One region of the Lactococcus sp. NH2-7C genome, then DNA from elsewhere that is predicted to be linked to it. Evidence: riboswitches for the same ligand, from Rfam matches in the RefSeq annotation. Region 1 holds a riboswitch; each other region holds the start of a gene.
The links. Region 1 has a riboswitch for magnesium ahead of QJV49_RS12240 (FtsW/RodA/SpoVE family cell cycle protein). Riboswitches for the same ligand answer to the same signal wherever they lie in the genome.
Positions count from the first base shown of each region.

Region 2: another riboswitch for magnesium. It lies ahead of QJV49_RS03455 (ABC transporter permease subunit); the one in region 1 lies ahead of QJV49_RS12240 (FtsW/RodA/SpoVE family cell cycle protein).
Region 3: another riboswitch for magnesium. It lies ahead of mgtA (magnesium-translocating P-type ATPase); the one in region 1 lies ahead of QJV49_RS12240 (FtsW/RodA/SpoVE family cell cycle protein).

Region 1 covers NZ_CP124538.1:2,448,886-2,459,551, reverse strand. Annotated here, with positions in the region: gene QJV49_RS12260 (sensor histidine kinase) at 1-781, opposite strand, end outside; gene liaF (cell wall-active antibiotics response protein LiaF) at 778-1,407, opposite strand; gene rpsN (30S ribosomal protein S14) at 1,575-1,844, opposite strand; gene QJV49_RS12245 (LCP family protein) at 1,943-3,241, opposite strand; partial or broken gene QJV49_RS12240 (FtsW/RodA/SpoVE family cell cycle protein) at 3,272-4,472, opposite strand; M-box (ykoK) riboswitch at 4,855-5,016, opposite strand; gene QJV49_RS12235 (metal-sulfur cluster assembly factor) at 5,323-5,655, opposite strand; gene QJV49_RS12230 (YhgE/Pip domain-containing protein) at 5,841-8,240, opposite strand; gene QJV49_RS12225 (TetR/AcrR family transcriptional regulator) at 8,403-8,936, shown strand; gene QJV49_RS12220 (HU family DNA-binding protein) at 9,006-9,353, opposite strand; gene QJV49_RS12215 (universal stress protein) at 9,476-9,901, opposite strand; gene QJV49_RS12210 (hypothetical protein) at 10,159-10,314, shown strand; gene pnuC (nicotinamide riboside transporter PnuC) at 10,430-10,666, opposite strand, start outside.
Region 2 covers NZ_CP124538.1:724,040-734,705, reverse strand. Annotated here, with positions in the region: gene QJV49_RS03485 (LCP family protein) at 1-358, shown strand, start outside; gene QJV49_RS03480 (LuxR C-terminal-related transcriptional regulator) at 688-1,518, shown strand; gene ptcA (putrescine carbamoyltransferase) at 1,751-2,773, shown strand; gene QJV49_RS03470 (APC family permease) at 2,789-4,150, shown strand; gene aguA (agmatine deiminase) at 4,161-5,261, shown strand; gene arcC (carbamate kinase) at 5,286-6,257, shown strand; M-box (ykoK) riboswitch at 6,357-6,526, shown strand; gene QJV49_RS03455 (ABC transporter permease subunit) at 6,583-8,340, shown strand; gene QJV49_RS03450 (ABC transporter ATP-binding protein) at 8,358-9,155, shown strand; gene QJV49_RS03445 (LCP family protein) at 9,184-10,332, shown strand; gene QJV49_RS03440 (type II CAAX prenyl endopeptidase Rce1 family protein) at 10,357-10,666, opposite strand, start outside.
Region 3 covers NZ_CP124538.1:222,372-233,037, reverse strand. Annotated here, with positions in the region: gene thiM (hydroxyethylthiazole kinase) at 1-280, shown strand, start outside; gene thiD (bifunctional hydroxymethylpyrimidine kinase/phosphomethylpyrimidine kinase) at 294-1,097, shown strand; gene thiE (thiamine phosphate synthase) at 1,087-1,734, shown strand; gene QJV49_RS01090 (teichoic acid D-Ala incorporation-associated protein DltX) at 1,924-2,055, shown strand; gene dltA (D-alanine--poly(phosphoribitol) ligase subunit DltA) at 2,083-3,582, shown strand; gene dltB (D-alanyl-lipoteichoic acid biosynthesis protein DltB) at 3,582-4,805, shown strand; gene dltC (D-alanine--poly(phosphoribitol) ligase subunit DltC) at 4,849-5,088, shown strand; gene dltD (D-alanyl-lipoteichoic acid biosynthesis protein DltD) at 5,078-6,364, shown strand; M-box (ykoK) riboswitch at 6,426-6,595, shown strand; gene mgtA (magnesium-translocating P-type ATPase) at 6,852-9,587, shown strand; gene QJV49_RS01060 (metal-dependent transcriptional regulator) at 9,681-10,334, shown strand; gene metE (5-methyltetrahydropteroyltriglutamate--homocysteine S-methyltransferase) at 10,489-10,666, shown strand, end outside.

The sequences.
Region 1 (10,666 bases):
CAATGTGTTCGGCTTGCGAATGACGCAAAGTATTCGATAAAATCTCTTGAGCCATCCGAAATAAATTATCCTCAACATTACTTGTTGCTTCAACATCAGCCAATTTAACTGTAATATTTGCTGATATTTTCGCTTGGAGCTCGTCTGTCAGTGCTGACAGCCCTTCTGCTAGACTCTTACCATCTAATTCTACTGGTCTAAGATGTAGTAAGAGCGCTCGCATTTCATTTTGTGCAGAATGGAGCACTTTTAAAACCAATTGTGTCTGTGTTTCGATTTGTTCTTTAGTCAAATTTTGTGTCGAACCAGCAACAGAAGATAAAATCATTGTCGCTGCAAAAAGTTCTTGACTGACAGAATCATGAAGTTCACGTGAAATTCTTTTACGCTCTAATTCAATAATTTCAGCTTTGTCAGCAGATTTTTGCTTAGATAATTCTTGGAGTTCAGCTGACATATTCATAATTTTATCATGAACAGCTTGTAATTCAGGAGATTCAGGTTGTCGATTTTCCTCTAAAAGTTTTATATCATCTTGAAATTTTTGTTGAATAGCCATATTTTCAATATGATTAAAAAGGGTAAAAATCAGCGCAAGTAATCCTGCAACTGATATAAATATCCATAAACCATAGAAATTATCTCGAAGTTCCCTAATAATATTAGCGGTATTTAGCCCCCCTAAAGGTTGACCACTATTCATCATTATAAATAGAAGAAGGTACATAATAAGGATGATACTAAAAACTGCTAAGAAGGTTGTGAAAAGTGATTTTTTCATCCTCTAATCACCTCAATATTTCCTGAATCAACACGGATATTGATTTTAATTCGTTTTTCCGCCTGATCTAAATTTTCACTAAAATAATGAACATTTCCCGCATTAATTTGTGCTGCCTCATTAAAAATTTTTACAAGCCCAGCATTTGTTGTTAAATCAAGTGAAACTCCTACATCCTCAGGAACAATAATTTTTGTATTACCTGTCATTTTTTTAATAGAAAGACTATTGCCAGAGGGTTTAAAAGTAACATCATCAAGATCAATGATATCATTTTGATTTTCATTCATGATTGACTCAGATTCATCTTGAGAAATATCTTCGTAAGAAAAATTTCTTACTTCTCCTTCTCGTGGATTATTTTTCCAAAAAACGATACAAGCAATTGTAGGGAAGATAATTGCTAACCAGAACCATCCCACTGTGAAGAGAATCATTACCGATATTGCCCAAAAAATGAAACTTATGATACGTAATACACGCGCACGAGAACGGGTCGCTAAGACAGTAAAGAGAATAGCTAAAGCTAGAACTACCCACATACGCGGTGTACTAATCACATGAAAAATCAATCCTAATACAATAAAAATTTCTATAATAAAAATTGCTTTCAATTTTTTATTCATAAATCTATTGTACCAAAAAAAAGCTTACTTTTTCTCGGACTTAAGACTTAAATTTTACTTAAGCAAAAAAGAGAAAAAATACTCCATTCATTAAAACGAAGTATTCTTTAAATTATTTAATAAAGAAATATTTTTATCATATCCCATAAGATTTTTCAAAAAGATTTCTACCAGCTAGACTTCTTAACCCCCGGTATTTTACCTTCATGCGCCAATTTTCTAAAATTAACTCGTGACATACCAAATTTTCGCATGTAGGATCGGGGTCTTCCGTCAATTCGATCTCGCATTTTCATTCGATTGGGGTGAGAATCTTTAGGAAGTTTTCGGAGAGCTTCATAATTTTTTTCTTTCTTAAGTTCCTGTCTAAGCTCTTGATATTTAGCAACTAATTTTTGTTGCTTTTTAAATTTAGCAATTTTTGATTTCTTCGCCAAAATATTATCCTTTCATTTATTAATTTAATTAACCAGTTAAGTATATCTCATAAATAAAATAATGTCAACTGGTTAACATTATTTTATTTTTCCTTATTTTAGTTAGCGACTAAAGCTCCACCTTGACTTGAAACAAAGTCTTGAGCATTCCTCTTATTTATTTTTACTAGACTTCCTTTAGTATCCACTCCATAAGTCTCACTTTTTTTACCTTTAATAGTTACCGACGCAGAAGGCATATAATACTGGTCAATTTGACTTCCAAAATAGTTTTCATAAGTAATGACACTTTGATCAAGCTTATCAGTTACTGACTCATCGTTGGCTTGTCTCATTATATTTTGAATAGCCAAATCCACATTTTTCGGTATGAATTCATAACTTCCACCATCTACCATTTGACTTACTCCTTGATATTGAACAGAAACTACTTTGTTAAGACAATCTTTGTAAGCCATAAGTGCTGTCAAATTAGCGAGATTTACCGAAATGTTCGTCTTAAAATCTGATGAAATATCATTTAAAAATGATTGATATTTAAAAACATTATTAAGGCTAAGCATCTTGTTCATTAGTTCTGTCATAACTTCTCGTTGGTGAGCTGCACGTCCATAATTCCCATTGGCTAACGTATCTCTATCTCGGGCAAAAACTAAAGCTTGTTCTCCGTTGATTAACTGCTTAGGATTTCCTGAAAGATAAGGAACATAAGCTTTATATTCAGGTTCTGTATTTGAGATATAAATCGCTCCACTATCTACAGTTTTATCTGAACCAGGCAAGGTTATTTTACCTGAATCAGTCCCTTGATAGACATCTGACCCATTAGTATCATTAACAACTTCTACACCTCCAACGTCATTCACAAGATTTACTAAACCGTCCATATTAACAATCATAAAATTATTAAGATTAAGCCCTACTTGATTACCAATGGTTTTCATAGCATAAGTGACAGCAGATGATAACCCACCACTATTAAATCCTAAAGGATAAGCAGCATTCATTTTTTGAGTAGATTGAATCTCTCCAGATGAATCTTCAATATTCGTCATCGTATCTCGTTCCACTGAAATAATAGTGGTTGTTTTTGTCCGAGGATTTAATGTTAAAATAATTTGTGAATCTGAATTTCCATTCCATGAGTCTGCTCCACCCCGACTATTATCTCCAGTGTCTACTCCCATGAGCAATATAGTTAGTGGTTTTTTTGCAGATAAACTAGAACTTTTTATTTTTGTATTTACATGAGTTTTAGTTAATGTTTTCTCAGCTTGGACATAAAGAACCACACTAACTACCAAAACTAAAGCAACTAAAAGTAACATAAAACGAACAAAGTACATCTTTTTAGAGCGTTTTATTTTTTTCTTCTGCCTGACTTTTTTTCTTTTCATATCAAGAATACTTCTTTCTTTTATTAAAAATTATAACTTATTTAAACTCTTTAATTTTTCGTCAGCTGAGCTATTCAAAACAAGTCCTACTGTCAAAGTTGAAATTAAAAATGAGGATCCACCTTGTGATAAAAAGGGAAAAGTGACACCTGTTTCTGGAACTAAACCAATTGCTCCACCTAAATTGACAAAAACTTGTATCAGCAAGAAAGATGAACAACCAATTGAAATCATTGAATTAAATGGATCTTTTGCCCGCATCCCTACCAAGAGCATTCGGGTAATCATGAAAAAGATGACAGCTAGGATTATAATTCCACCAATGATTCCCAATTCTTCTACTATTACTGAAAATATAAAATCTGTATGAGCTTCAGGCAGAAATCCTTGTTTTTCAATCGAATTCCCCAGTCCTCTTCCAAACCAGCCACCATCTACAATCGCATAATATGAATTAGCAAGTTGATGACCCGAAGAAGCCAAGTCAGTAAAAGGATTAACGAATGCTTTAAATCGAGCATTAATATAAGATCCTGGAATCAAATCGCCTCCACTGATAAAAAGAAAGAGCAAAAAACTAAGACTAATCGTAAGCAACATCTTCCCATAACCTGAAAACCATCGCCAAGAAATTCCACTTGCACCAATCATTATCAAGGCTAAGAGTCCAATAATTGCCGTATTTCCTAAATTGGGCATACTGAGTTCCACAATCATTAGTAATATAATCGGAAATCGCCCCCCCCCCTACAACTTTTGTTACGAGATTATTGCCTTTAAAAATTGCCTGAATATCATTTTTCTCAATCTCTTCTTGTTTGTTAGAAAAGATAGAAGCAAGAAACCAAACTGTAAAAAGTTTAGCAAATTCAACGGGTTGAATGGTTCCAATTCCTGGTAAAGGGATCCACCCATGTGCTCCATTCGCTGATGTATTAGGGCCAACCCTTGAATAAATCATCAGCAAGATAATAATTAGAAAAATTATTTTTAAAATCTTTTCATTTTTTATAATTCTTAATTTTACTCGATAAATAATAATTAAAGCCACAAAACTTATAATTATAAAGACTCCTTGAGAAATTGCCAATCGATAAGGAGATAGCCCCCGGTTAATTTGATAGGGGACAGTTGCTGAAAACACCATGAGTAATCCAACAGCTGAAAGAATCAAGTAAGGAATCAAAATAGATAAATCTAAAAAATTATTTTTGGTAATTTTTTTATCCATGAATCAATCCCCTTTTTTTAATCTTCCAAATGAACTGGAAGAGTGTTTCTATTTGCAAATTAATTAATAACTTTTTCTCCCTCATTTTTTTATTTTTTATTATTGTATGAGTCAATATTTTTTCCATCGGCATGTACCTCAATTTCTGATTTATAGTAGATTTTGATTGTACAACTCCGACTCAGAGAGCTAGAATAGATTGAAGTGATAAAAATGGTCATCTACTTTCATCGTATCTTTTTTCCTACAGCTCCCGGGGTCTGAGCCACTGTTATTCTGTGCTTCCATTTTCACCACCTCCTTTTTAATAAAAAAATTGCCTACGTCGGTTGAACGTAGACAAGGTATTATTTCAAATAAGATACACTATCAAGTGAACTAAAAGTACCCAGTATCGTTCAAGCTTTAACTCCGCAGGGCGATGTTGTTGCACTATTTCACGCCTTCTTTTTTCGACGTGAACTGTTGGCCCTCTCATCGTGTCTCCACGACTCTGCGGCAGCAACCCGTATCCCTGTGGTAGCCTCACCTACCGATGGTTAGAAAATCTCTAACCAAAATTGCTTAAATTAAATTTTCAAAATATTTCCTAAGCAAAAAAATTATAACACGACCTATACTTTTAGTCAAATAACAAATGAGTTACCTAAATTAAATGTTTTTTATTGGATTAAACCTCTTGTTATTACTAAATTATTAGAAATTAGAACTAAGAAAAAAAATATTTTTTTTAAAATAAAATACCAAAGATTAAAATATACAGACAAAAAGCTCATAATTGAATAATGAATTTCCTTAATAAATAAAACACTCCCTCGTCACTAATGACTAAGGAGTTTTTTTATTATATTTATCGAATTCCCAAAGCAATACGGGCATAACGACTCATTTTATCAACTGTCCATGCTGGATACCAAACCAAGTTCACCTTGATTTCACCAACTTCTGGCACTTCTTTCAAAGCATCATGAATTTGTTCAGTCAAAAGGTCAGCCAAAGGGCATCCCATTGTTGTCAATGTCATTTTAATTTCTGTAAATCCGTTATCTTCAAAGCTAATTTCATAAACTAATCCGAGGTTGATGATATCAATCCCAAGCTCTGGGTCAATGACGTTTTCAAGGGCAGAGAGAATTTTGTCCTTGATTTCATTCACTTGCTCTTCTGTGTATTTATCTGCCATTTTATCTCCTTAGGCTGTCATAAAAAGCAAAACTTTAAAAGTTGAACGAATGTGCTTTCTAGGACAAATCCAAATTGTCAAATTCTTTTTACAGCTTTATTTTACCAAATTTATTTTAAAATTTCTAGATAAAAAATTACTGACAGAAAAAATTTATTCATAACATTTTCTGTCAGTAATTTATTTTATGCAAAACGCGAGAATTTCTTGAAGAAGCTTAACATGAAAGTAAAGAGAGCGATAATAACCACAAATAGAATTGCTTCTGGTAAAATTGCTCCATTCAAACCAATGGTTTCGCGTAACATTTTTAAACCATAAGTCATTGGTAACCAAGGACTGATGACTTGATATATTTTAGGTGCCAGTTGTAAGGGGTAAGTTCCTGCGCTCGTCGCCAGTTGCAGAACTAAAACTACAATCATAAGGAATTCACCAATCTTACCTAGAGCCGTTAAGAAGAAAGTATTGATTGCCATATAAGCGAAACTGATTAAAAGTACTGACAACAACATTTCCCACAAATGATTTGGTCTCAAGCCAAGAAGAGCAACTGCTCCCCAGACGATGATTCCTTGTAAAAGTGCTACCAAACCATTCGTACCAATTTTAGCCAACATAAATTCGCGACCAGATTTCCATTTTTCACCTGAGAAACCAATTCCAATCACAACATTTGTCGCAAGAGCACCGATAAAGAGGGCAACATTAATCATATATGGTGTCATCCCTGCACCATTCTCTGGTACATTATCATGATCCGTATGTTTAAGTTTCAATGGTGCAGCAACTTTTTTAGCATTTTCATTAGAATTATTAGTTGCTGACAGAGTATTATCAGCTTTGGCTAAAGCTGTTGACAAGTTATTAGCACCTGTATTTAGCGTTCCCAACCCACTTGTTAAACTTGAACCTCCATTCGCCAATTGTTGTGAACCAGAGGAAATTTGTTGAGCACCCCCTGCCAATTGATTTGAACCTGAAGTTAAAGTTGAACCATTCGCTTGTAATTGTGACAATCCAGAAACTAATTGCATTGTCCCGCTTTGTAAATCTTTTGATTTACTTGCTAATTGTTGAGCGCCAGCGTTTGCTTGATTAACTCCGTCAGCAAATTGGGCAAAACCAGAAGTTAATTTTTGACTTCCAGAAGTTAACTGGTCATTAAAATTCGTCAAACCAGCATTTAACTGATTGATACCAGGAATAAATTTTGTGTTTACATTAGTGTTTACTTCGTTCAGACCACCTGAAAGGTCAGCAATTATTTGACTTGCGCCTGGAACTAATGTTTTAAGATCAGCAATTTTTCCAAACATTGGTAGTAGACTTGTAAGACTGTCTTGGACTCCTTTAATATTCTTATTTAATGATAGTAAATCGGTTTGAACTGCTCCAGCACCAACAGAATTATCTAATGCATTTCTTATATCTGTTTTCTGACTTTCGCTTAAAGTTTTAAAAGTCACAGTACTTTCAACTGCTGCCTTAGAGGCTACCACTTGATCATTAGCTAGATTTGTGACCGTAGCTCCAAGACCTTCCAAGTTATTTTGGATATTGGCAGCCAAATTTGGGTCAATCGTATTTTTTTGTAACTCCTGATTTAATTCAGTAAGACCATTTTGTACAGCACTAATTTTTTGCTGTTGAGTTTCGGATAAAGTTGTTTTTTGAGCCAATTGACTTAAGCCTTCGGATAGTTGTTGCACACCCGATTGCAATTGACTCACCGCTTCTGACCCTTGAGAAATTTGTGAAATTCCTGCTGACAGCTCTTTTGATTTATCAGCCAAAGTTTGTGTACCTGCTGCTAATTGTTGCGTTCCACTAACAAATTGGTCAGCACCAGAAGAAAGTTGTTGTCCACCATTGGCAGCTTGATTCACTCCTGATACATATTTATTTAAGCCTGAATTCAAATTATTTGCGCCGTCAGTAAAAGTTAGACTGGATGAAGATAAAGTATTCAAATTACTACTTAATTCTTTTGAACCGTTCAATGCTGATGAAGTTCCGTCAGCCAATTTATTTGACCCGTCAGACGCTTCTTTCATTCCTGATTTCATATCACCAAGTTTAGCAAAAATTTCTTTTGTGTAAGTTTGTGAAATATTTTTAGAAACCTCTGATTTCAGTTGGTTCATTGCACTTTCACTCATTTTTGATGAAATATAGTTATGGCCACGTGTTGTTTGATAATTTAACTGAACTGTTTTGGGTTTCTTATTCATTAATGTCGTAGCATTTTCCGAAAAGTTTTCTGGGAAAGTGATAACCATATAGTAGTCACCTTTTTTTATCCCTTTAGAAGCTTTATCTTCTGAAACAAAATGATAATCTAAATCCTTAGATTTTTTCATTTCAGCAATGACATCATCACCAAGTTTAAATTTTTTTCCATTCAATTCAGACGTCTTGTCCAAATTTACGACCGCCACAGGTAAGTCATTAAGTTTACCGTATGGATCCCACATAGAGCCTAAGAAAATATAGTTATAAATTGCTGGTACAAGTGCTAATGCGATAATAACAATAATAAAAAATTTGTGCTTTAAAATAGCTTGCCATTCTTTTTTTAACATCTTTTCCCCTTTCATATGGACAACACGTCCAAAAACTGTTACAATACGTATTATAAACTTTTTAGAAAATTTGACAATTATTATCCATCGAATTTTGGACATATCTTTAAATGTGTCTAAATAAAGCACTTACATTCCAAAAAGGACGGAGGTCCCTCTATAATGTCCAATGACAGCAGAAAAGATCGTACAAAACTTCAATTACGAGATGCAATGATTCAACTTTTAGGCGAGAAATCGTTTGATCAAATTTCAACGACTGAACTTGTGAAATTAGCTAAAGTTAGTCGTAGTAGTTTTTATACTCATTATCAAGATAAATATGACATGATTGAAGCCTATCAACGTCGACTTTTTGAGACTATTCAATATGTCTTTGAAAAAAATAATGGAAATATTCATGCAACGATGCTTGAAACTTTTGAATTTCTAAAAGGAAACCAAATCTATGCTGCTCTTCTTTCAGAAAATGGCAGCAAAGAAATCCACCAGTTTATGTTGCAAAAACTCAAAGAACTCATTCAAAGTTCCTTTTTCCCTCAATCTAAACATCTTAAATTAGGAAAATTAGGGGAAATTTATGCGACAACCTACTATGCTAATGCTATTTTTGGAACTACTCAATCGTGGATTCGTCGAAAACAAAAAGAAACACCCACTCAAATTGCTAATCTATTAGTTGAACTCATTAATTAAAAAACGATTCTCGTTGAAGAATCGTTCTTTTATTATCTTTATTTGAAAAATAATAGCCATTAACAGGTGTCAATCGTGATGATGAACTTCTAAAATCATACTATTCAATGTTTCACTCACCATATCTTCAACAGATAATTCTTGTTTCGTAGCTAATTTTAAAGCTTTTCCAGCTCTAAATACCGGAATATTTTGTTCACCTACTAAAATTTTTTCTCTTGAATGAACATCATGACTGACTCTGGCTGCACGTTTGCGAACCTCAAAAGTTCCAAAATTTGAGATATGAACAGGTTTCCCTTCAGAAATATAGTAAGTGATTGCCTCAACAAAGGCATTGATTGCCTTTGCCGCATTAACTTTTGAAAGTTCTGTACGGTCTGCTACATAATCAATTAACTCCTGTTTTGAAGCCATTAACTAATTCCTCCTTATTTTCTACATTCCCCTATCATCCTTTTCTTCACTAACTCTAGTGAATTCTTTTGTCATCATATAAATCTTCATAAAAAATCCTAGCTTACGCCAAGATTTTTTGGTTATTTTACAACCATAACATTGCAAGGTGCATGATTAACAACATAACTTGTCGTCGAACCTACTAGCATCCTGTCTAATAATCCCTTACCATTTGAACCAACCACAATCAAATCCAATTCAAATTGCTTTGCAAAATTAATGATTTCTTTCTTTGGGTTTCCTGTAAAGGCATGGACTTCAAACTCAACTTCATCATTAATCAGTTCCTCAACTTCAGCAATAATTTCTTTAGATTCTGTTTCTAAATCATCTAAATTAATTGCCAAGGCATAAGGAGTTCCCCGAAGTCTTGTTTCATCTTTAACATGTAAAACAAATAATGAAGTTTTATTCCTTTTGGCAATGGCGACTGCTTCATGAATTGCTTCTTTCGATTGGTCAGAGCCATCGACTGCAACTAAAATTTTCTTGTATTCATCTCTCATTGTAAACGCCTCCTTTACTATATTCTATGATAAAATATTTAAGAAGTCCAACTAAACACTCACAATATTTTTAGAAGAAACTTTTATTTTTAAGACTTTTTTTCCAATTTTACTTAGAAGTAAAAATATAATTTTATGAAAATATTAAATCACTTTTTTTGATATTCTGATTTCTTTATGCTACAATTTAGTTGGAATTTCGTTATGAACCAATATGGTTCCCTTTCGTATAATAAATAAAGAAAGGAGAATGTATTATGACATTCACTAACAAAAATAAATTTTTCCAATATACAGTAACTCTAGATACTTCTCATAATATCTTTAGAGCATCACTTGTAAATGATTCAAATATTTATGGTGCTGGAGATACTATTGAAGAAGCTGTACAAAACTTAGAACAATTAGTTTAAGGAGAAAAAAATGGGCGAGTATCCCAATCAATAAAGGCATCTACTTTAATTTTGAGAGTAGGTGCTTTTGTTATACTTTAAATAAAAAAAAGCTGCTCAATGAGCAACTCCCTTTTTAGTTTCTCTCAGTTACTACTTCTCCACTTGCCTTCTTGTCATTCTTCCAAATAGAAAAGAATTTTCCATATAAAGAAGTAACCAAATAGAAAGTAATTGTTAGAAGCATTGCTAAAGAACTTGCAGAATAGCCATCCATAAGTGCTGTTGCCCATAAAATAATCATGACCACATCAGATAAGAGCCAAAGTGAGTAACTATCCCCATAACCTCTAACAACCAAGATTGAAGCCGC
Region 2 (10,666 bases), 870 kb from region 1:
ACGAATGCTCTTGAATTATGCCCGATTCCGTCATGATGACGAGGGAGATTATGGACGAGTAAAACGTCAACAACAAGTTTTAGAAACAGTAATGTCTAAAATGAAAAATCCGCTCTCATTGTTTACTGCTTCAAGTGCCTTGGGAACAACAAGAGCAGTTACAATGACGAATATTCCAAATTCATTTTTCTTAACTAAAGGAATTACAGCTCTTCTAGATATGAAAAATGGCATAAAGTCAACAACTATTCCGGCTAATAATGACTGGGAGAATGCTTATGATATGTATGGTGGTTTAGGACTCTCAATTGATATGACAAAATATAAAGCGAAAGCTCAAGAACTTCTTGGTCAGTAAAAAGAAAATTACTAACAGTTTTGTTAGTAATTTTTAATTTTAAATATTCATATGAGAAAAATAATGACAATTTTCTCTCCTTAGTTATAGATTAATGCCTTATAAATAAATTATAAATTTGTATTTTTATGATATGATATGAGTATGATAATAAGATAAGTAGGTCTAATCCAATGATGTTTAATTATATTTATACTACTTTTTTGACAATTTTATACACAATCTTGATGTCACTTTCTCTAAGTTTGTATCTAAAAGAACGAAAAAAGAATTATTTATTGGTAAGTCTTTATTTTTTGCTCCTTATTTTAAATGGTTTAATAGTGACCATGTCCGAAACTTTTCAAATATTTGCCAATGACTATAATCGGCAATTTATGGTTAATCCCATTATTGAAACAATTTACTACTTGGCAACTTTTGGTATTGCCTTAAAATTAGTGACCGAATTATTTGAAGAAAAAATAAAAACTTATCAATATGGTATTTATATTGCTTTTGCTTTATGGCTTATTGTTGTTCCTTTTATGGCAAATTCAGCACTAAAGGTCTGGCTCTATTATTTTCCAAGTCAGTTACTAACGGTCTATCTTGGAATTTATTTATTAAGCCATAATCGAAAAATGATTCCTAAAAGCAGTTTAGGAAAATATACGAAATTAATTGGGATCCTAGCAATAACTTTGGGATTAGCTATAGTAGTGGAAGATACCTTTATTATTTATTATAGAGATATTTATCATACAAATATGCTTAAAATCCATAATAGAAATGTTTCAGAAGACATTTTTCATATTGCACTTTGCCTTATTGCCATTAAATTTTTTCTAACCAATTATCAAAAAGGCAACGAAGAAGTAGCTGTCATTGATATCAGAAATGAAAAAAATGAGACTAATGATTCTGTAAGTAATTTTGAAAAAGATGAATATTACTTTGAGAGATTTATGGATAAATATGGAATCACTCAACGGGAAGGAGAAATTCTTGAACTTCTCCTTCAACGTAAACACAATCAAGAAATAGCCAATCAATTATATCTTTCTCTAGGAACAGTCAAAACCCACACTCACAATATTTTTATAAAACTACAAGTTGAAAAACGTTCAGAAGTTTGCGAAGTCTGGGAAGCGTTTGAAAAATCAGAGCTTACTCAATAATCCTAAAACTCCATTTTTAATGGAGTTTATTTTTATTTTGATTAAGAAAGCGGTTAAAATAGTTCTAAACCTTCCTAAACCTTTTTACTCAACCCTTTGCTATCAAAGGGTTTTCGGCTTTTATAAAAGATTAAATCCTAGAGTTGATTGTTTTATATTTTTGCTCTTGATATACTGAAAACGTTCCCAAGAGGGGAGTCAAATAACTATTTTATTCAGGAGGAATAAAGAAATGGTAACAACAAACAAACGTGATTTCATCACAACAGAAGATTACACTAAAGAAGAAATTCTTGATATTGTAACACTAGGCTTAAAAATCAAAGCAGCGATTAAAAATGGCTACTATCCACCACTTCTTAAAAACAAATCATTAGGAATGATTTTCCAACAAACATCAACTCGTACTCGTGTTTCCTTTGAAACAGCTATGACTCAATTAGGAGGCCATGCAGAATATTTAGCACCTGGTCAAATTCAACTCGGTGGTCATGAAACAATAGAAGATACAAGCACAGTTCTTTCTAGATTGCTTGATGTCATCATGGCACGTGTTGATCGTCATGAATCAGTTAATAACCTTGCAAAACATACAACAATTCCAGTTCTTAATGGGATGTCAGACTATAATCACCCAACACAAGAAGTCGGTGATTTGACTACAATGATTGAACATTTACCAGCCGGTAAAAAATTAGAAGATTGTAAAGTTGTCTTTGTCGGGGATGCGACTCAAGTTTGTTTCTCATTAGGTCTAATCGCAACTAAAATGGGAATGCACTTTGTTCATTTTGGACCTAAAGGCTACCAACTTAATGAAGAACATCAAGCAAAATTAGCTGCAAATTGTGAGGTTTCTGGTGGTACCTATGAAGTAACAGACGATGAAGAATCAATTGTCGGTGCAGATTTCCTTTATACAGATGTTTGGTACGGTTTGTATGATGCAGAACTATCAGAAGAAGAACGTCTAGCAATTTTCTTCCCTAAATATCAAGTGACACCTGAGATGATGGCAAAAGCGGGAGTACATACAAAATTTATGCATTGTCTTCCAGCTTCAAGAGGGGAAGAAGTTGTTGATGCGGTTATCGATGGTCCAAACTCAATTTGTTTTGACGAAGCCGAAAATCGCTTGACTTCAATTCGTGCCCTCCTTGTTTGGTTGATGTCTGATTATGCTGAAAAAAATCCTTATGATTTGAAAGCACAAGCGAAAGCTAAGGCTGAGTTAGAGGCTTACTTAGCCAAATAAGAAAGTGTATCATTTATGGAAAATGGAAAGAAAAAATTTAGTCTCTTTAGTGCTATTCTTTCTGTCATTTGTGTTGTTTTTGTTGCCGAAGCAGCAGCACCGGTTGCTGCTATTGGTAACTCGCAGTTCTTTTGGTGGATTGTTCTCATCATTGCTTTTCTCTTACCTTATGGTCTAATTACATCTGAACTCGGAACAACTTATACTGGTGAAGGAGGACTTTATGATTGGATTACAAAAGCCTTTGGACATCGTTGGGGAGCGCGTGCTTCATGGTTTTATTGGGTAAACTTCCCATTATGGATGGCTTCACTTGCTGTACTTTGTCCTGATTTATTGCATACAATATTTGGTTTTCAATTAAACACAGGTATTTCGCTATTAATTGAATTAATTTTCATCTGGGTTATTGTTTTGATTAGTTTATATCCAGTAAGTGATAGCGTTTGGATTTTAAATGGCGGCGCGGTAATTAAGGTATTCTTAGCATTAGCATTAGGAGCCTTAGGAGTTTATTCAGCTTTGACTAAGGGAGTAGCAAACCATTATACTTTAGCATCATTACTTCCAAGTTTTGATTTGCATAGTCTATCATTTATCTCAGTAATCATTTTTAACTTACTGGGGTTTGAAGTCATTTGTACTTTTGCTGACAGTATGGAAAATCCTAAGAAACAAATCCCACAATCAATCATCATTGGTGGTATTGTAATTGCAGCGATTTATATGTTTTCGGCCTTTGGAATCGGTGTTGCCATTCCAACCGATAAATTATCAACAAGTTCGGGATTAGTAGATAGTTTCCAAGTGATGCTAGGTACACCAACAGGTTGGTTCATTAGTTTAATTGCTTTCTTGTTTATGCTGACTTTAGTGGGTAATATGGTTTCTTGGTCGCAAGGAGTTAATAATATTGCTAGTTATGCCGCTGATAATGGTGACATGCCTAAATTCTTTTCGAAAAGACGTGCTTCTAATGGAATTTCTTGGGGTGCAGCTTTGATGAATGGGATTGTAGCTACACTTATTGTAGTGATTGCGCCTTTATTACCCAATCAAGATTTGTTCTGGTCATTCTTCTCATTAAATTTGGTTCTATTTTTATTGAGTTATATTCCGGTTTTCCCCGCATTTTATAAATTACGTAAGATTGACCCTGACACTCCACGTCCATTTAGAGTGAGTGGTAGTGACGGAATCTTGAAAGGATACATGGCCTTACCAATGATTATTATTATCATATCACTAATTTTTACAGCCATCCCCTTACAATATGATAAGGCATCATTGATAGAACAATTACCGATTACAATTGGCGCAATTATTTTTATTGTGATTGGTGAATTAATTATTAAATTTAAAAAAATAAAAAAATAGGAGAGAAAAAATGGCAAAACGTATTATTGGTACAACACCAAAAGAAGATGGTTTTCGGATGCCTGGTGAATTTGAAGCTCAAGATCAAATTTTTATGATTTGGCCCGAACGTCCAGATAACTGGCGTGATGGAGCGAAACCTGTTCAGGTTGCCTTTACTAATGTCGCTAAAGCAATCAGTAGATTTACACCAGTAACAATGTTAGTTTCACAAGCGCAATATCAAAATGCTCGTTATCAATTACCCGCTGATGTACGTGTGCTTGAAGTCTCTAACAACGATTCTTGGGTCCGTGACTGTGGGCCAAGTTTTGTTATTAATGATAAGGGTGAACTTCGAGCAAATGATTGGACTTTTAATGCTTGGGGTGGACTTGTTGATGGTCTATATTTTCCTTGGGACCAAGATGATCTAGTGGCACAAAAAGTTTGTGAATTAGAACGTGTTGACTCTTATCGGACCGATGACTTTGTTCTTGAAGGAGGTTCATTCCATGTTGACGGTCAAGGAACAGTTTTGACCACTGAGATGTGCCTTTTGTCTGAAGGACGCAATCCTCACATGAGCAAAGAGCACATTGAAAATAAACTTAAAGAACATCTGAATGCTGAAAAAATTCTTTGGCTTGGGGATGGAATTGACCCAGAAGAAACAAATGGTCACGTAGACGATGTTGCTTGCTTCGTAGCACCAGGGGAAGTTGCATGTATTTATACTGATGATGAGAAATCACCTTTTTATGAAGCTGCCCAAGATGCCTATAAACGCTTGAGCCAAATGAAAGATGCTAAAGGACGCCAACTTAAAGTTCATAAATTGACTTGTCCAGCTAAAAATGTAACGATTAAAAAACAATTTAGAATTGATACAGTTGAAGGAACCATGCCACGTGAAGATGGAGATATTTGTATTGCTTCTTATATGAACTTTTTAATTACAAACAAAGGAGTTATCGTACCACAATATGGTGATGAAAATGATGCTCTAGCATTAAAACAAGTTCAAGAGATGTTTCCAGACCGTGAAATAGTTGGTGTAAACACTGTTGAAGTAGTTTATGGTGGAGGAAATATCCATTGTATTACTCAACAACAGCCTAAAGCCAAATAAGGTGTAGAGAGGATTTAACAGAAGATGGCAAAACGTATTGTAGTTGCTCTAGGGGGGAATGCTATTTTAACTAGCGACCCTACAGCGCAAGCACAATCTATGGCACTTAATAAGACTGCCGAACAATTGATGCCTTTAATAAAAGACAATGATGTTGAAATGGTTATCATTCATGGAAATGGACCTCAAGTTGGTAATTTGCTTTTGCAACAACTTGAAAGTAATTCAGTTAAAAATCCGGCAATGCCACTTGATACAGCTGTTGCTATGACTCAAGGACAAATTGGTTATTGGATGGCCCAAGCTTTTACAGAGGCTCTTGCGAATAATGGAATGTCTGAAGTTCCTTTTGTTTCTGTAGTGACAAGGACAGTAGTAGATGCTAATGATGAGGCTTTTAAAAATCCGACAAAACCTATTGGGCCCTTTTATAGCCAAGAAGAGGCTAAAAATATTCAGACTCAATATCCAGATTGGAAATTGATTGAGGATTCTGGACGAGGTTACCGAAGAGTAGTTCCTTCACCTTTACCTCTCAAAATTGTTGAGGCTAACGCAATTAAACCATTGTTAGAATCATCAGCTTTGGTCACGGTATCTGGTGGCGGAGGGATTCCTGTTATTGAAAAAAATAAGGGATATCAAGGAGTCGAAGCGGTAATTGATAAAGATTTTTCGGCAGCAAAATTAGCAGAACTTGTTGATGCTGATGAACTAGTTATTTTTACCTCTGTCGGTGATGTCTTTTTAAATTTTGGTAAACCCAATCAAAAAGCTCTAGGAATAGTACCAGTTAGCGAAATGCATCAATATCTAGAAGAAGGTTATTTTGCGCCAGGTTCTATGAAACCAAAAGTGGCAGCAGCTGTCGCTTTTGTCGAAAATACTGGTAAACAAGCCACGATTACTTCACTTGAAAATGTGGAAAACTTTGTCAAAACTGGAGCAGGAACACGGATTGTCCCCGATTTAATTTTAAAATTTTTTTCAAAATAATTTATTTCAAATTTGAAATAAAAAGAAATTTACATAGGATGCCCATTTTAATTTGACAAAAAGTATAGCTAGTGCTATACTTTTTTTGTAGTAAATAAAAACTAATCATATTAGGTGAGGTTACTCTGAAGAACATAGGTTATCGCTCAAAACTGTCGAGAGACAATAATGGGTAAAGCAGGACTAGTCGAATCAAGGCTTTTCCAAGATAACTAGAAATATCATTTCTTACGTCTCAGAAAGCCAAAACTCAAATGTCGTGATTAAATAGACTAATAATCTATTGATTTTGAGAGCCTCCCTTTATATGAAAAGGAGGCTTTTTATGTCAAGAAGAAAATATCTTGATACAAAACAACCAAAAGTAAAATCTATTATGGGTGATTTTATTTTAATTGGTATTATTTGTTTGTTTGCATTTATTCTTATTGTGACGCAAATAACAATTAACCAACCCCTTTCATCGTTACCGTCTCAAAGTTCAGTGGATGATGTCAAGAAAATGCACGATTTTTTATCTATTGGAAACCTTGCTTATTTTTCAATGCGAACAATGTTTCGCATGATTGTGGGAATGATGTGGTCAATTTTATTCTCTGTTATTTGTGGTGTATTGGCAGTTAAGTTTAAAACTGCAAGAAGAATTATTTTGCCGATGGTCAATTTCTTAGAATCAGTTCCTTTATTAGGGTTCATGACATTTACTACTGCATTTTTACTTGGATTATATCCAGGTAATGTAATGGGAGCTGAAGCGCTTGCCATTTTTGCAGTATTTACTGGACAAGCATGGAACATCATGTTGTCACTTTACCAAATAATGGAAGTAGTTCCCAAAGATTTGAAAGAAGTAACATCACAATTTCGATATAATGCTTGGGAAAAATTTTGGCGTCTTGAATTTGTATATTCAATTCCGGGCCTATTATGGAATCTTGTCATATCTCAGTCAGCAGCATGGTTTGCTATTGTTGCAAGTGAACAGGTTACCGTCGCAATCCCTAAGTCTGAAACTTTAATTTTGCCAGGAATTGGCTCTTATATTCAAGTTGCATTAGATCGTGCAGACTTTAAAGCTTGTGGTTTCGCTGTTATTGCTTTAATTATTAATGTCGTCATACTAAATTTCTTAGTTTTTCAACCTTTGGTTAAAGCTACTTATTATTATCGTTATGATGAAGGAACAACTCAAGGTAATCCTCCAAAATCAATTGTATACAATTTAGTAAAACCATCTAATTTTGGAAAAATATTAGTGAAATGGATTCAAAAAATAAAAGATTTCTGGATTTTTAAGTTACCTAGAGCTTGGTATATTCTTAGGATAAATCTTATTTTTAAATATCTAGGGAAAGTAAAAAAATATATTTCAATTATTTGGTATATCCTGTTAGGATATGCGGTTGTTATCTCTGCTATTAAACTTTATAGATTCCTACCCCATGAAGATTTTTCAATGATCCCTCACTTAATGATTTTAACTACATTGAGGGTAGTATTAGCAATGCTTATAGCAGCAGCGATTTTTACACCTCTCGGGGTGTGGGTTGCAAGTAACAAAATACGCTTAAGCTTTATCCAACCAATTGGACAAGTTATTGGGTCAATTCCTTCAAACGTATATACTCCATTCATAGTAATTTTTATTAGTTTAGGGTATAAGCAACTTGAGTGGTGGATTTTGCCGCTAATCATGGTTGGTTGTCAATGGTATTACTTTTTCAATGTTATTGCTGGGTATTTAGCAATACCAGATGATATAAAAGAAGTCACAAAAATTTTCCCATTATCCAAGTTTAAGTGGTGGACTCGCTATCTCATTCCATCAATGTTTCCATACTTGATAACAGCTATCATAAATGCGGCGGGAGCAGCATGGAATGCAGATATAGCAGCGGAAAGCCTGCAGTGGGGTAAGGAAACAATAAATGTTACCGGTTTAGGGCAATATATTGCTGTGAATGATGGGATTAAGGATAAATCAGCACTTGGTACCTTGGCGATGTGTGCTGTAGTAGGATTGTGTATTATATTCGTTTGGCAACCACTTTACAAATATGCTAGAGAAAAATTCCATTATTAAAAAGGGAGGAAATAAGAATGGAAAAGAAAAATTTAATAAAAGTCACTTCACTCTGCAAAGATTATGGAGTAGAAAGATCAAAGAAATATATACAAGTTCTGAAAGATATAAACTTTACCGTAAAGGAAGGGGAATTTGTAAGTCTTATTGGACAATCAGGAGCAGGAAAATCGACATTATTGAGAAGTTTAGCTGGTCTTGTTCATCCAAGTCATGGAGAAATCATCTTTGAAGGAAAAAAGATCAAAGAACCGGATCCAAACATTAGTATGGTTTTTCAGAATTTTGCTCTATTTCCATGGTTAAATGTTTATAAAAATGTTTCGTTTGGCATAGATAATAATTTGAAAATGTCTAAAAATGAAATTAATGATAGAGTAAAAAACCTAATAAAAATGATTGGGCTAGAGGGTAATGAAAAATCATATCCAAGAGAAATTTCTGGCGGAATGAAACAAAGAGTAGGATTTGCTAGAGCTTTAGCCGCAGAACCTACATTGTTATTACTTGATGAACCTTTTTCTGCTTTAGATGTTGTAACATCCAAACAGCTGTCAGATCAACTTATAAGTATGTGGTTAAGTCAACAAATTGTCACAAAATCAATTGTAATGATTACGCACGATATAGAACAAGCAGTGCAAATGTCTGATAGGATTATATTGTTAGATTCAAATCCGGGGAGGATTGCGAAAGTTTACAATATTGATATCCCAAGAAATCAAAGAACTATAAGTAGTATCTCAAGTATTGTTGAAGAAATTACTAATGAAATGGTAGTCATGACAGAAATTAAGGTTAATAAAAATTTTTAGTAGGTAAAAGAAAGGAAGAAAAATTAATATGATTCCACATAGGAGAAAAAGAAATAATAAAATAAAAAAAATAGCCGGATTTATCGTATCTCTAGTAATAATAATAGGAGTTGGAGTATTCGGGTATATCGCGATGGCCAATCATCGCTTAAATAATATATTAGAGAAAGGTTATCATAAAGTTGATAACAACTATAAATCTGAGAAACATAAAGATACAGAGTCATTTTTGATCATGGGTTTAGATAATACTCAAGAGAGAAATTTGGGAACGACGCGAACGGATGCGATGATGATTATTACAATTAACAAAAAAACAAAAACGACAACTTTTTGTAGTATCCCTCGCGATAGTTTTGTTCAAATTGATTCAAAATCATACAAAGGTATGCAACGGATAGAAGCAGCCTATACTTATGGAGGACCTTCGGCTTCAGTTAACACGGTTGAAAAAACTTTTAATATTCCTATTGATCATTATTGTGTTTTTAATTTCAATTCATTCATTAAGTTTATTGATGCTATAGGTGGAATTGATATTGATGTTGAAAAGTCCTTTATGGGTACTGATGAAAGTGGTAATGAGTCTATAAAATTTAATTCAGGTAAGCAACACTTAGATGGTGCCAAGGCTCTTTCGTATGCTAGAGAACGACATATAGATACAGATATTATGAGAGGTTTCAGGCAACAAAAGGTAATTTCAGCAGTTGAGGAAAAGTTAAAATCAATGACTTCTTTCACTAATTTATATTCTATTATTGATTCTTTAGATGATAATATTCAGACTGATATCACACCAAAAGATCTTAAAGAGCTTATTTCTAATGCTTTAACTTTTAGTAATTACTCTAAACAACAATTAACTTTTGATTGGAGAACTTTTAGTAACCAAGGAAGAAGTATGGTAGAACTCTATAAAGATAGTATCAAATTTGTCAGTCATAAATTAAGAGTCTCTCTCGAATTAGATCGTAAAAATGAGACTGATAACAAGGGATATTCCTTCCATACAAATGGTGACTATCTTTATCAAAGTGACTATACTGTCCAGAATCCAGAAGCTGAAGCCCAAGAAGATACTTCAACGAATGGAAATACATATATTGGGACAAGCGGTAATACAACTACTGGTCCTCTGCCTAATATTAAGACTTCAAATGGTTTTATTAAGTAATTAGAAGGGCAATAACAGAATGAATTAGTGATGTGATAGGATTACAAGGATAAAAATAATCCAATCATAGGTAATATGAATAAGTAAACCTGCATACAAGGAGTCGCTCCTTAAAGAGGCAAGAGTAAAGGGAATTCTCGCGGCTGCAATAATAAAAATAACTTGGGCAAAATTCCAGTCGTAAGTAGGTAAATGTAGAAATCCGAATATTAAAGTGGATATGATAAACCCAACAATTAAGGCTTTGCGTGTTCCACCTAATAAGTTTGCGATAATTATAAGTAAAATTATAGTAATTAACTCTTCCCCTAAAAGCATAGGAATTGTCTTAAGA
Region 3 (10,666 bases), 370 kb from region 1:
AACTGGAAAAGTTGATGTTATTTCTAATGGGTTTGAGGAACTATTTGTTGAAACTGATAGTCCACTTTTTAAAATTAATGTTGGCTGTGGGGACATGTTGTCAGCGATTGTTGGAACTTTTGCGACCGTATCTGATAATTTATTTAAGGCGGCTCATGAAGCCACAGAATTCTTCGGTGAATCTGGTGTGAAAGCTACTGAGCAAGTAGAAAATCTACCAGGAAATTTTGTGAATAGTCTTCTTGATAAAATCTATCAAGCGATGCAAGAGGTTAAGTAAGGGAGAAAAAGAAATGATTGATGTTTCTCAAGTTGTGACAATCGCTGGAATTGATTCTTCTGGTGGGGCTGGTATTAATGCTGACCTAAAAACTTTTCATAATCAAAAAGTATATTCGGCAACGATTGTGACAGGGTTGACAGCACAAAATACATATGGTGTACAAGAAATCTTACCGACAAATAAAGATTTTATTTTGGCTCAATTTGACTCAGTATTTTCTGATTTGAAAATTTCAGCAGCTAAAACGGGTGCACTTTTTGATGTTGCTCAAGTTGAAGCGGTAATTCAAGGCTTGAAAAAATATAAACCGAAGCATTTGCTGGTTGATCCGGTAATGGTGGCTAAAGGCGGGGCAATTCTTTTGACAAAAGAAGCTATTGATTTGATAAAAAATGAATTGTTACCTTTAGCAGAGTTGGTCACTCCCAACCTGGAAGAGGCACAGGTTATGTGTGGCTATAAAATTACTGACGAAAAGGAAATTTTAAAATCCCTTCATGATATTCAAAAGTTAGGTGCTAAAAATGTGCTGATTAAAGGTGGACATGGTAATGGAGAACTAGTCAGGGATTATTTATTGATGACAGATGGTTCTGTCAGTACTTATGACTCTAAAAGATTACTGACAGAAAGAACACACGGAACCGGAGATACACTTTCTTCTTATATTACAGCTCATTTAGCTTTAGGAGAAGATTTAAAAGAGGTGATGCCAAAAGCTAAATTATTTATTACTGAAGCTATTTCACAAACAATAAATGTTGGTCATGGACATGGACCATTAAATCATTGGGTGACAATTAATGAAAAATAAAATTTTAGACTTGAGGCTGTATTTTATTGCTGGGCCACAAGATTTTCCAAACCTTTCAATAGATGATGCTATTGAGCAAATTTCTGTAATCATTAAAAGTGGAATTACGGTTTACCAATTTCGTGATAAGGGAACAATTTATAAAAATAAAAATCAACGATTTGAAGTAGCAAAAAGGTTACAAAAGGTAGCCCAAGAATCGGCTGTTTCTTTTATTGTAAATGATGATGTTAAATTAGCGCGTGAATTGTCAGCAGATGGGATTCATGTTGGACAAGAAGATGAATCTGTCAGTAAAATTCGCGAGCTGATTGGCCAAGAAATGTGGGTAGGGCTTTCCGTCAGCAATGATGAAGAACTTAAAGCTGCTCAGATAAGTGGGGCTGATTATTTGGGAATTGGTCCGATTTATCCAACAAATAGTAAATCCGACGCAGCAGAACCAATTGGGATTAATCATTTAAGAAAAATGCTCTTGTCTAATCAGTTGCCAATCGTTGGGATTGGCGGAATTACTGAAAATTCACTGACAGAGCTCTCAAAAATTGGTCTGAACGGAATTGCGGTAATTTCTTTGCTGACAGCAGCCGAAAATGCCAAAAAAATTGTTCAAAAAATTAAGCAAAAAATTAATTAAAAAAGAAGTTGTACCCCTTAAAAATACAATAAATAAAATGATTACGTTTTCTTTTGATTATATAAATTAAACTTACACAAATGTAAGTTTTTTTTCCTTAATAAATGTTATAATCAGAGTAATAAATGATATGAGATTAACGGACTATTCTAAAAACCTCTTATTACTTTATAGATAAAAGGAGTTCCAATGGACAAGAAAAAAGAAATTCGTCTATTTTTGGCTAAAACAATATTTTACTTTATAACTATATTAATTCTACTCTATCTTTATTCCTACAGTCATACTGGCGGTGCGCACTTTATTTATAATGAATTTTAGAGAGAATCAATCATTAGAGGGTTAATTATGAAATTATTAGAACAAATTTTTGAAATTGCAAAAAATGAACCAGACCTTATCGTACTTGCTGAGCGTGAGCAGAAATTTACTTATCGTCAATTATTTGCCGCGGTTTCACATATCTCAGAACAAATCAATGAACGCAATTTAAATCAGCGTCCAATCTTGATTTTCGGTAAAAACGATTTTATCACTTTAGCAGCTATGCTTGCGACAAATTTAACTGGTCACGCCTATATTCCTGTTGATGCTCACACTCCATTTGAGCGGACAGAAATGATTAAAACAGCGGCAAAACCAGCGGTAGTACTTACAACAGTTGAACTGTCAGCAGATTTTGAAGCACTTTTTACTGACAGAATTTCAGTTGAACTTACTGACCAGATTTTGACTGACAAACTTCCAGCACTTGATTTTTCTAAAGCAGTTTCTGGAAATGACAGCAATTATATTATTTATACTTCTGGAACAACAGGGGTACCAAAAGGTGTTGAAGTCAGTCATGATAATCTTGTGACTTTCACCAATTGGATGAACAATGATTTTATGAAAATTGAAAATAATCAAATCTTGTCACAAGCCCTTTACAGCTTTGATTTATCAATTTTCAGCTTGTACCCAAGTCTTACAACTGGCGGAACATTAATTTCTCTTTCACGTGACGAAACAACAAACTTCAAATTACTTTTTGAACGTTTGAATAAAACGGTCATCAATACTTGGATTTCAACACCATCATTTGTTGATATTTGCTTATTGGACCCCTCGTTCACTGAAAAAGAACACCCTCAATTAGTTCAATTTATTTTCTGTGGCGAAGAATTAACAAAGAAAACAGCAGAAAAATTACTGACAGCTTTTCCGTCAGCAAATATTTATAATACTTATGGTCCGACAGAAGCAACAGGAGCCATTTCATCAGTAAAAATTACGAAAGAATTACTGACAGAAAATGATCGTGTTCCAATTGGTTTTGCCAAACCAGGTGTTGACTTAAAAATTATGGATAAGGAAATCATCATTGTTGGTGATTCGGTAGCCAAAGGTTACTTTGAAAATCCAGAAAAAACTGAGCAAGCCTTTTTCACAGTGGACGGCAAACCCGCCTATCATACAGGAGATGCCGGTTCAATTTCCGCTGACGGAATGCTTCGTTACCAAGGACGAATTGATTTTCAAGTTAAATTTAACGGATTCCGTATTGAACTTCAAGATATTGAAGCCAATATTCAAAACTTAAAAGAGATTGAAAAAGCAGTAGTCTTACCGAAAACGAATGACCAGCATAAAGTCACCGCGTTAATTGCTTATTTAGAAACGGAAAAAACATTTGAAGACCGTGCAGCCGAACGCGCCTTCACTAAAGTACTCAAAGCTGAACTTTCAAAAACAATTATGGATTACATGATGCCAACTAAGTTTGTTTACCTTAAAAAGTTCCCATTGAATCAAAATGGCAAAGTTGACCGCAAGGCACTCGCCCAAAAAGAGCGAGGTGGCAACTAGTGCAACCCTATTCAACACCCTTTTACTTCTTGATTTTAGGATTTGCTTTAATTCCTATCGTTATCGCCCAGCTTCTGGGCAAAAAACTCATGTGGTATCAAGTCTTACTGACTATCGCTTTTCTTTGGCTGACATTTTCAGGAACAGTGACAATTTGGGCTTTAATCGGCTTCGGAGTCTTCCAAACTATTATTGTTAAATTTTACGAGTGGTACAGAGTAAAACAAAACAAGAATCAGAGTTTTGTTTTCTATCTCATCATTCTGCTCTCTATTTTGCCATTAGTGATTGTCAAAGTGCATCCGCTGCTTAATCCAGGACCAGGACCAGGTTCGATTCTTGGATTCTTAGGAATCTCTTACATTAGTTTTAAGACAGTGGCCATGATTATGGAAATAAGAGACGGACTGATTAAAGCTGTTCCTCTTAAAGAATTTCTTTACTTTCTCTATTTCTATCCAACGATTTCATCAGGACCAATTGACCGCTTCCGCCGTTTTGTTAAAGAACTCAAAGCGCCAGTTGTCACTGAGAAATACCTTGATTTATTAAATAAAGGAGTCTTTAGAATTTTCCAAGGTTTCCTTTATAAATTCATCATTGGATACTTGATTGACCAATATTGGCTACATGGTATTGCAATCTCTGCAACGATACATCCAAGCTTCTTGAATGTTTCCTCATCAATGTATGCTTATGGCCTCTACCTATTCTTTGACTTTGCTGGCTACTCGCTCTTTGCTATTGGTGTCAGCAATTTAATGGGATATGACCTCCCCCATAACTTTAACAAACCATTCTTAGCTAAAAATATTCACGATTTTTGGCAAAGATGGCACATGACCTTGAGTTTTTGGTTCCGTGACTTTGTATTCATGAGATTAGTGAAAACATTCATGGTCAAAAAATGGTCTAAAAATATGGTAACTATCTCGAATATTGGTTACCTTGCAAATATGTTACTCATGGGATTTTGGCATGGTTTAACTTGGTATTACATCCTTTATGGTTTTTACCACGCCATGTTAATGATTGGTTATGACGCATGGAAACGTCTGAAGAAGCGTAAAAACTGGAAAATTCCAGATAATAAATGGACAAGTGCTATAAGCATCTTCATTACATTTAATCTAGTATTTATCAGTTTCCTGATCTTCTCAGGAATACCAAATTACATTATTATGCACTGCATAGATCCACATTTCCCACTTCCTAACTTCTAAAAGTCGTTAGGCATACTATAAAAAAACATTAGGAGAAAGAAAAATGAAAGAACAAATTTTTGATATTATCGAAACCGTATCAGGCACAGACGAATTCCGTGAAGACTTAGACATGGATTTGTTTGAAGAAGGAATTCTTGATTCAATGAGAGCCATCATGCTCATTGTTGAATTAGAAGGTGCTTTTGATATCAGTCTTCCACCATCAGAAATGGACCGTGAAGATTGGAATACAGCAAATAAAATAGCAGCACGTGTTCAGGAAAAAAAGGATGAAAATTAAAATCTTTAGAGCCATTGGCCCATTAATTGCAGCTTTAGCCCTTGTTGGCTTACTGATATTTCTCCCAATAAATGTTGGTATGAAATACTCAAAAGACCAACTTGTTAAATTTGCTCAATCACCACTAAATACTCCAAGCTTTACAGGCTATTCAATTAAAAAACAAGCCTATTCAGACCCCGAGTTTTTACCAGTTCTTGGTTCATCAGAAATGGAACATGTGGATTCTTTTCACCCAAGTGCCTATTTCAAAAAATACAATTCTGGTTTTACACCATTTTTAGTAGGACAACCAGGAACAACTACTTTAACCCACTTTTTCTACATGAACTCTGTGGCAAATGAGTTAAAAAATCGTAAAATTGTTTTTGTCATTAGTCCACAATGGTTTTCAAAACAAGGAATTGTTGAAAGTGAATTGAAAAACTTTGTATCCAAAGGTGAGATTTACGGTTGGTTAAAAGAAGCAGACCCTAAAGCAAATACCACCACCCAACTTGCAAAACATTTATTAAGATTTAGATCGCTTAAATCTGAAGAGACGATTTATAATTCTCTAGAACGTCTAGCAGATAAAAAACCACTGACCACTCTACAAAAAATGACTGTGGCGACCAATCTTCAATTTTGGCGAAAAGAAGATTTACTCTTCTCAAGTGTTTCACAATTCACGGCACAACCTCTCGGACTTACGCCAAAAATTAATAAGTTTGCTAAAGAATTACCCCAAGATCCAACCTCTGAAAACTTAGAAAAATTAGCAGTTGACCAAGGAAAACATAGTTCAAATAACAATCCTTTTCAAATCAATAACCAAGTTTGGGATAAGAAAATAAAATCTAAATACAAACATCTTGAAAATTTTAAAAAGCATGTTTCCTATTTAGAAAGTCCAGAGTATCAGGATTTCCAACAACTTTTGAACGTATTTGCAAAAAATAATAATGACGTTTTATTTGTTATCCAACCAGTAAATGGCTCATGGTCATCTTACACAGGAGTATCAAAAGCAACACTCGAAAATTTCAGCTCTAAAATTAAAACACAATTGCGCAGCCAAGGCTTTTATCAAATTGCTGACTTAACAGATATGTATGACACGCCTTATGCCTCTGGAGATACCGTCCACTTTGGTACTAAAGGTTGGTTAGCCACAGACAAAGCGATTGAAAAATTCATGAAGACACCAAGCAAGGTCAACTATCATATTGATAATTCGTTATTTTTATCAAAAGATTGGGCAATGAATGGTGCAACAGAGTTTATAGTAAATTAAAAATAAAAAAGATTGACAAAAAAGAATATGTCAGTTATAATAATAAAGGTTATGTCTATGACATAATCGTCGGTAGGTGAGGCTACCGCAGGGATACGGGTTGCTGCCGCAGAGTCGTGGAGACACGATGAGAGGGCTAACAGTTCTAACAGTTCACGTCGACAAACAAGGCGTGAAATAGTGCAACAACATTGCCCTGCGGAGCTAAAGCTTGAACGATAGCTTGTAACTGATTCGCTCTATAGTAGTGGTATCTTTTTTGGAATTATTCCCTTGCCTACGTTTAAGTTTTGTAGGCAAGGTTTTTTATATTTAAAAAGGAGGTGAAAACGGAAATGGAATCCCAGAGTATTAATAGTCCCGAGCCTGATAGGCCGCAGATAATTAACGTGATAAGAGCAGCTTTCCGTTTTTATCACCTTCTTTAAAGTGCCTAACGTTTGGGACTGTACAGACAAAAATATTATAGAATATGAGGTACAGACCAATGAAAAAAATTAGAAAAACACTCGAAAACACAAAAAGAGCTACAACATTTGTAGATAACAATGAAATAAATGCAAGATTAGAATTTGCAAAAACTTCTACAAAAGAGGAGCTATTTCAAAAATTTAAAACATCAAATAAAGGATTAAGTGAAGAACAAGTAGAAATCTCTCGTGAACAATATGGAGATAATACGATTACGCGTGGTAAAAAAACTTCACTTATTAAACGGCTTTATCAAGCGTTCATCAATCCTTTTACCATTATATTGTTTGTCTTAGCATTAGTTTCAGCTTTTACGGATATTATCTTAGCAGCTCCTGGTGAGAAAAATCCCCAAGGACTCATTATCATTACTACAATGGTTTTAATCTCAGGAATTCTGCGTTTCGTTCAAGAGACTAGAAGTGGAAATGCTGCTGAGAATCTCTTAAAAATGATTACGACGACGACAAACGTTCATAGATTAGAATCAGGAAGTCAAGAGATTCCTATTGAAGAAGTTCTCGTAGGCGATATTATCCATCTATCAGCTGGAGACATGGTTCCAGCAGACCTTAGGATTATTCAAGCAAAAGACTTATTTATCAGCCAAGCCTCTTTAACTGGTGAAAGCGAACCAGTAGAAAAACTAGATTTAGCTACTGATGAAAAAGATGATTCAATCACAGAATCAGTAAACCTAGCCTTCATGGGTTCAAATGTCATTTCTGGTAGTGCTTATGGAATTGTAATTGCAACTGGAGATGCGACCATTTTTGGTGAAATGGCAAAAAGTGTAACCGAAGACTCAACTAAAACAACTTTTGAAAAAGGCGTTAACTCAGTTTCATGGGTCCTTATTCGCTTTATGTTAGTTATGGTTCCATTTGTCTTATTGATCAATGGTTTCACTAAAGGTGATTGGATGGAAGCCGCACTATTTGCTTTAGCAGTTGCTGTTGGTTTAACACCAGAAATGTTACCAATGATTGTGACAACTTGCCTAGCAAAAGGTGCAGTCACAATGTCAAAAGAAAAAACAATCATCAAGAACCTAAATTCTATTCAAAATCTAGGTTCAATGAATATTCTCTGCACTGATAAAACTGGAACATTAACACAAAATAAAGTAGTATTAATGCGTCATTTAGATATTCATGGGCAAGAAAATATTCGAGTATTAAGACATGGATTTTTGAATAGTTACTACCAAACTGGTTTAAAAAATTTAATGGATTTGGCAATTATCGAAGGAGCCGAAGCCAAGCAAGATAAAAATCCTGAACTGGGTGGTCTAAGTAGTAAATATACAAAAGTTGATGAAATTCCTTTTGATTTTGAAAGACGTCGGATGAGTGTTGTAGTAAAAAGCAATAATACTAATGGAGCGACTTCAAAAACTCAAATGATTACTAAAGGTGCAGCTGAAGAAATGTTAGACATCTGTACTTTGGTTGAAGATAAGGAAAATGTTGTTCCTTTAACTCCTGAACTCAGAGCATATATTCTAAAAAAAGTTGATGAACTTAACGAAGAAGGAATGCGCGTGATTTTAGTCGCTCAAAAAACAAATCCTTCACCAGTAGATACATTCTCGGTTCAAGATGAATCTGAAATGGTGTTAATGGGTTATCTTGCCTTTCTAGATCCACCCAAAGAATCTACAGCAAAAGCAATCAAAGCACTCAATAAATATGGGGTATCAGTTAAAATCTTGACTGGTGATAACGATAAAGTTACTCGTTCAGTTTGCAAACAAGTAGGACTTCCAGTTGATAAAACTATTTTAGGCTCTGATATCGACCAATTAGATGATAATGAATTGGCAAAGGTTGCCAAGGAAGCTTCTGTTTTTGCTAAGTTATCACCTCAACAAAAAGCCAGAATAGTAACAACACTTAGAAATTCAGGCAATAGTGTCGGCTATATGGGAGATGGTATTAATGACGCAGCAGCAATGAAATCATCTGACGTTGGAATTTCAGTAGATAGTGCTGTAGATATTGCCAAAGAGTCAGCTGATGTAATTTTGTTAGAAAAAGATTTAATGGTTCTTGAAAAAGGAATTATTGAAGGAAGAAAAACCTATGCTAACATGATTAAGTATATAAAAATGACAGCAAGTTCTAACTTTGGTAATATGTTCTCAGTTCTAATCGCTAGTGCATTTTTACCATTTATCCCAATGTTATCTATTCATATTCTCTTACTTAATTTAATCTATGATTTCTCTTGTACCGCTATTCCTTGGGATAATGTCGATGAAGAATATTTGGTTGTTCCAAGAAAATGGGATGCAAGTTCTGTAAGTAAATTCATGTTATGGATTGGACCAACCAGTTCCGTATTCGATATTACAACTTATCTCCTAATGTTCTTTGTGATTTGTCCAGCGACATTTGGACCATTTAGCTCTCTTGTTCCTGGAAGTACAGCATATATTGGATTTATCGCGCTCTTCCATACTGGCTGGTTTGCTGAATCAATGTGGACTCAAACCTTGGTTATCCATATGATTCGTACTCCTAAAATTCCATTTTTACAAAGTCGTGCTTCGGCTCCATTAACAATCTTAACTTTCATGGGAATCATTGGACTCACAATCATTCCATTCACAAGCTTTGGACATTCAATTGGTTTAATGGCTTTACCAATTAACTTTTTCCCATGGCTAATTTTAACAGTAGTGATGTATATGATGCTTGTCACCATATTTAAAAAAATATTTGTTTCAAAATACGGTGAATTACTTTAAATAAAAAATAAAAGTGGTGATAATTTATCCCACTTTTATTTTACTTTGGTATAGTCTATGCTATAATTAAATCAAGAAAAGTAAGGTGAAAAAATGAAAACATCAAAAAATGAACAAGACTATCTAAAGGCAATATATAGCCTAAAAAATGAAAATAATGGATCTGTTAGTATTAATGCCATTGCTCAAAAATTATCAGTATCATCACCAAGCGCCACTGAAATGATTAAACGATTAGCCAAAAAAGAACTTGTTATCCATAAACCTTATTATGGGGTATCACTTACAGACTTAGGGAAGCATGAAGCGAGATTTATTTTAAAGAGTCATCGGGTCTGGGAAACTTTTCTTTTTGAAAAGGTTGGTTATACAATGGAGGAAGTACACGATGAAGCCGAAAATTTAGAACATGCTTCATCGCCTAGGTTGATTGAATCTCTATATGTCTTAATGGGATATCCAGCAACTGACCCTCACGGCTCAGAAATTCCTACAGAATCATTTTGGGTGAAAAACGAAGTGGAACTAACGCTTGATGAGGCACAAATTGAGCAGACCTACCATGTTACTGTGATAGAGGAGGAAGGAAAAAATTTTTTCAAAAAATTAGAAATTTCTCTTCCACATCTTATTAAAGTAATCGATATATTAGAAGATAAATCAATAATTATTAAAGAAGATAGAGAAAGTTCAATTGTTATTCCACCTTTTTTACAGGATAAAATTCACTTAATGCGAAGAAGATAAGGAAATACAAAAAGTCCAAGAAATTTACTTGGGCTTTTTATTGTTCTCTGATTAACCTATAGTTTAAAACTATAGGTCATCATATTAAAAATGTATTATTAAAGTTTTATTAAATTTGATAATATAGACCTATTAAAAATTGGAGACTATGACTATGAAAAAATCAATTATTGCTTTCCCACGCATCGGTTCAAACCGTGAATTAAAATTTGCTCTTGAAAAGTATTTTCGTAAAGAAATTACAGAAGAAGAATTACAAAAAGTGGCTAAAGAAATTCGTTTAGAAAATTGGAAAAGTCAAAAAGAAGCTGGAATTGACTTACCTATTTCTA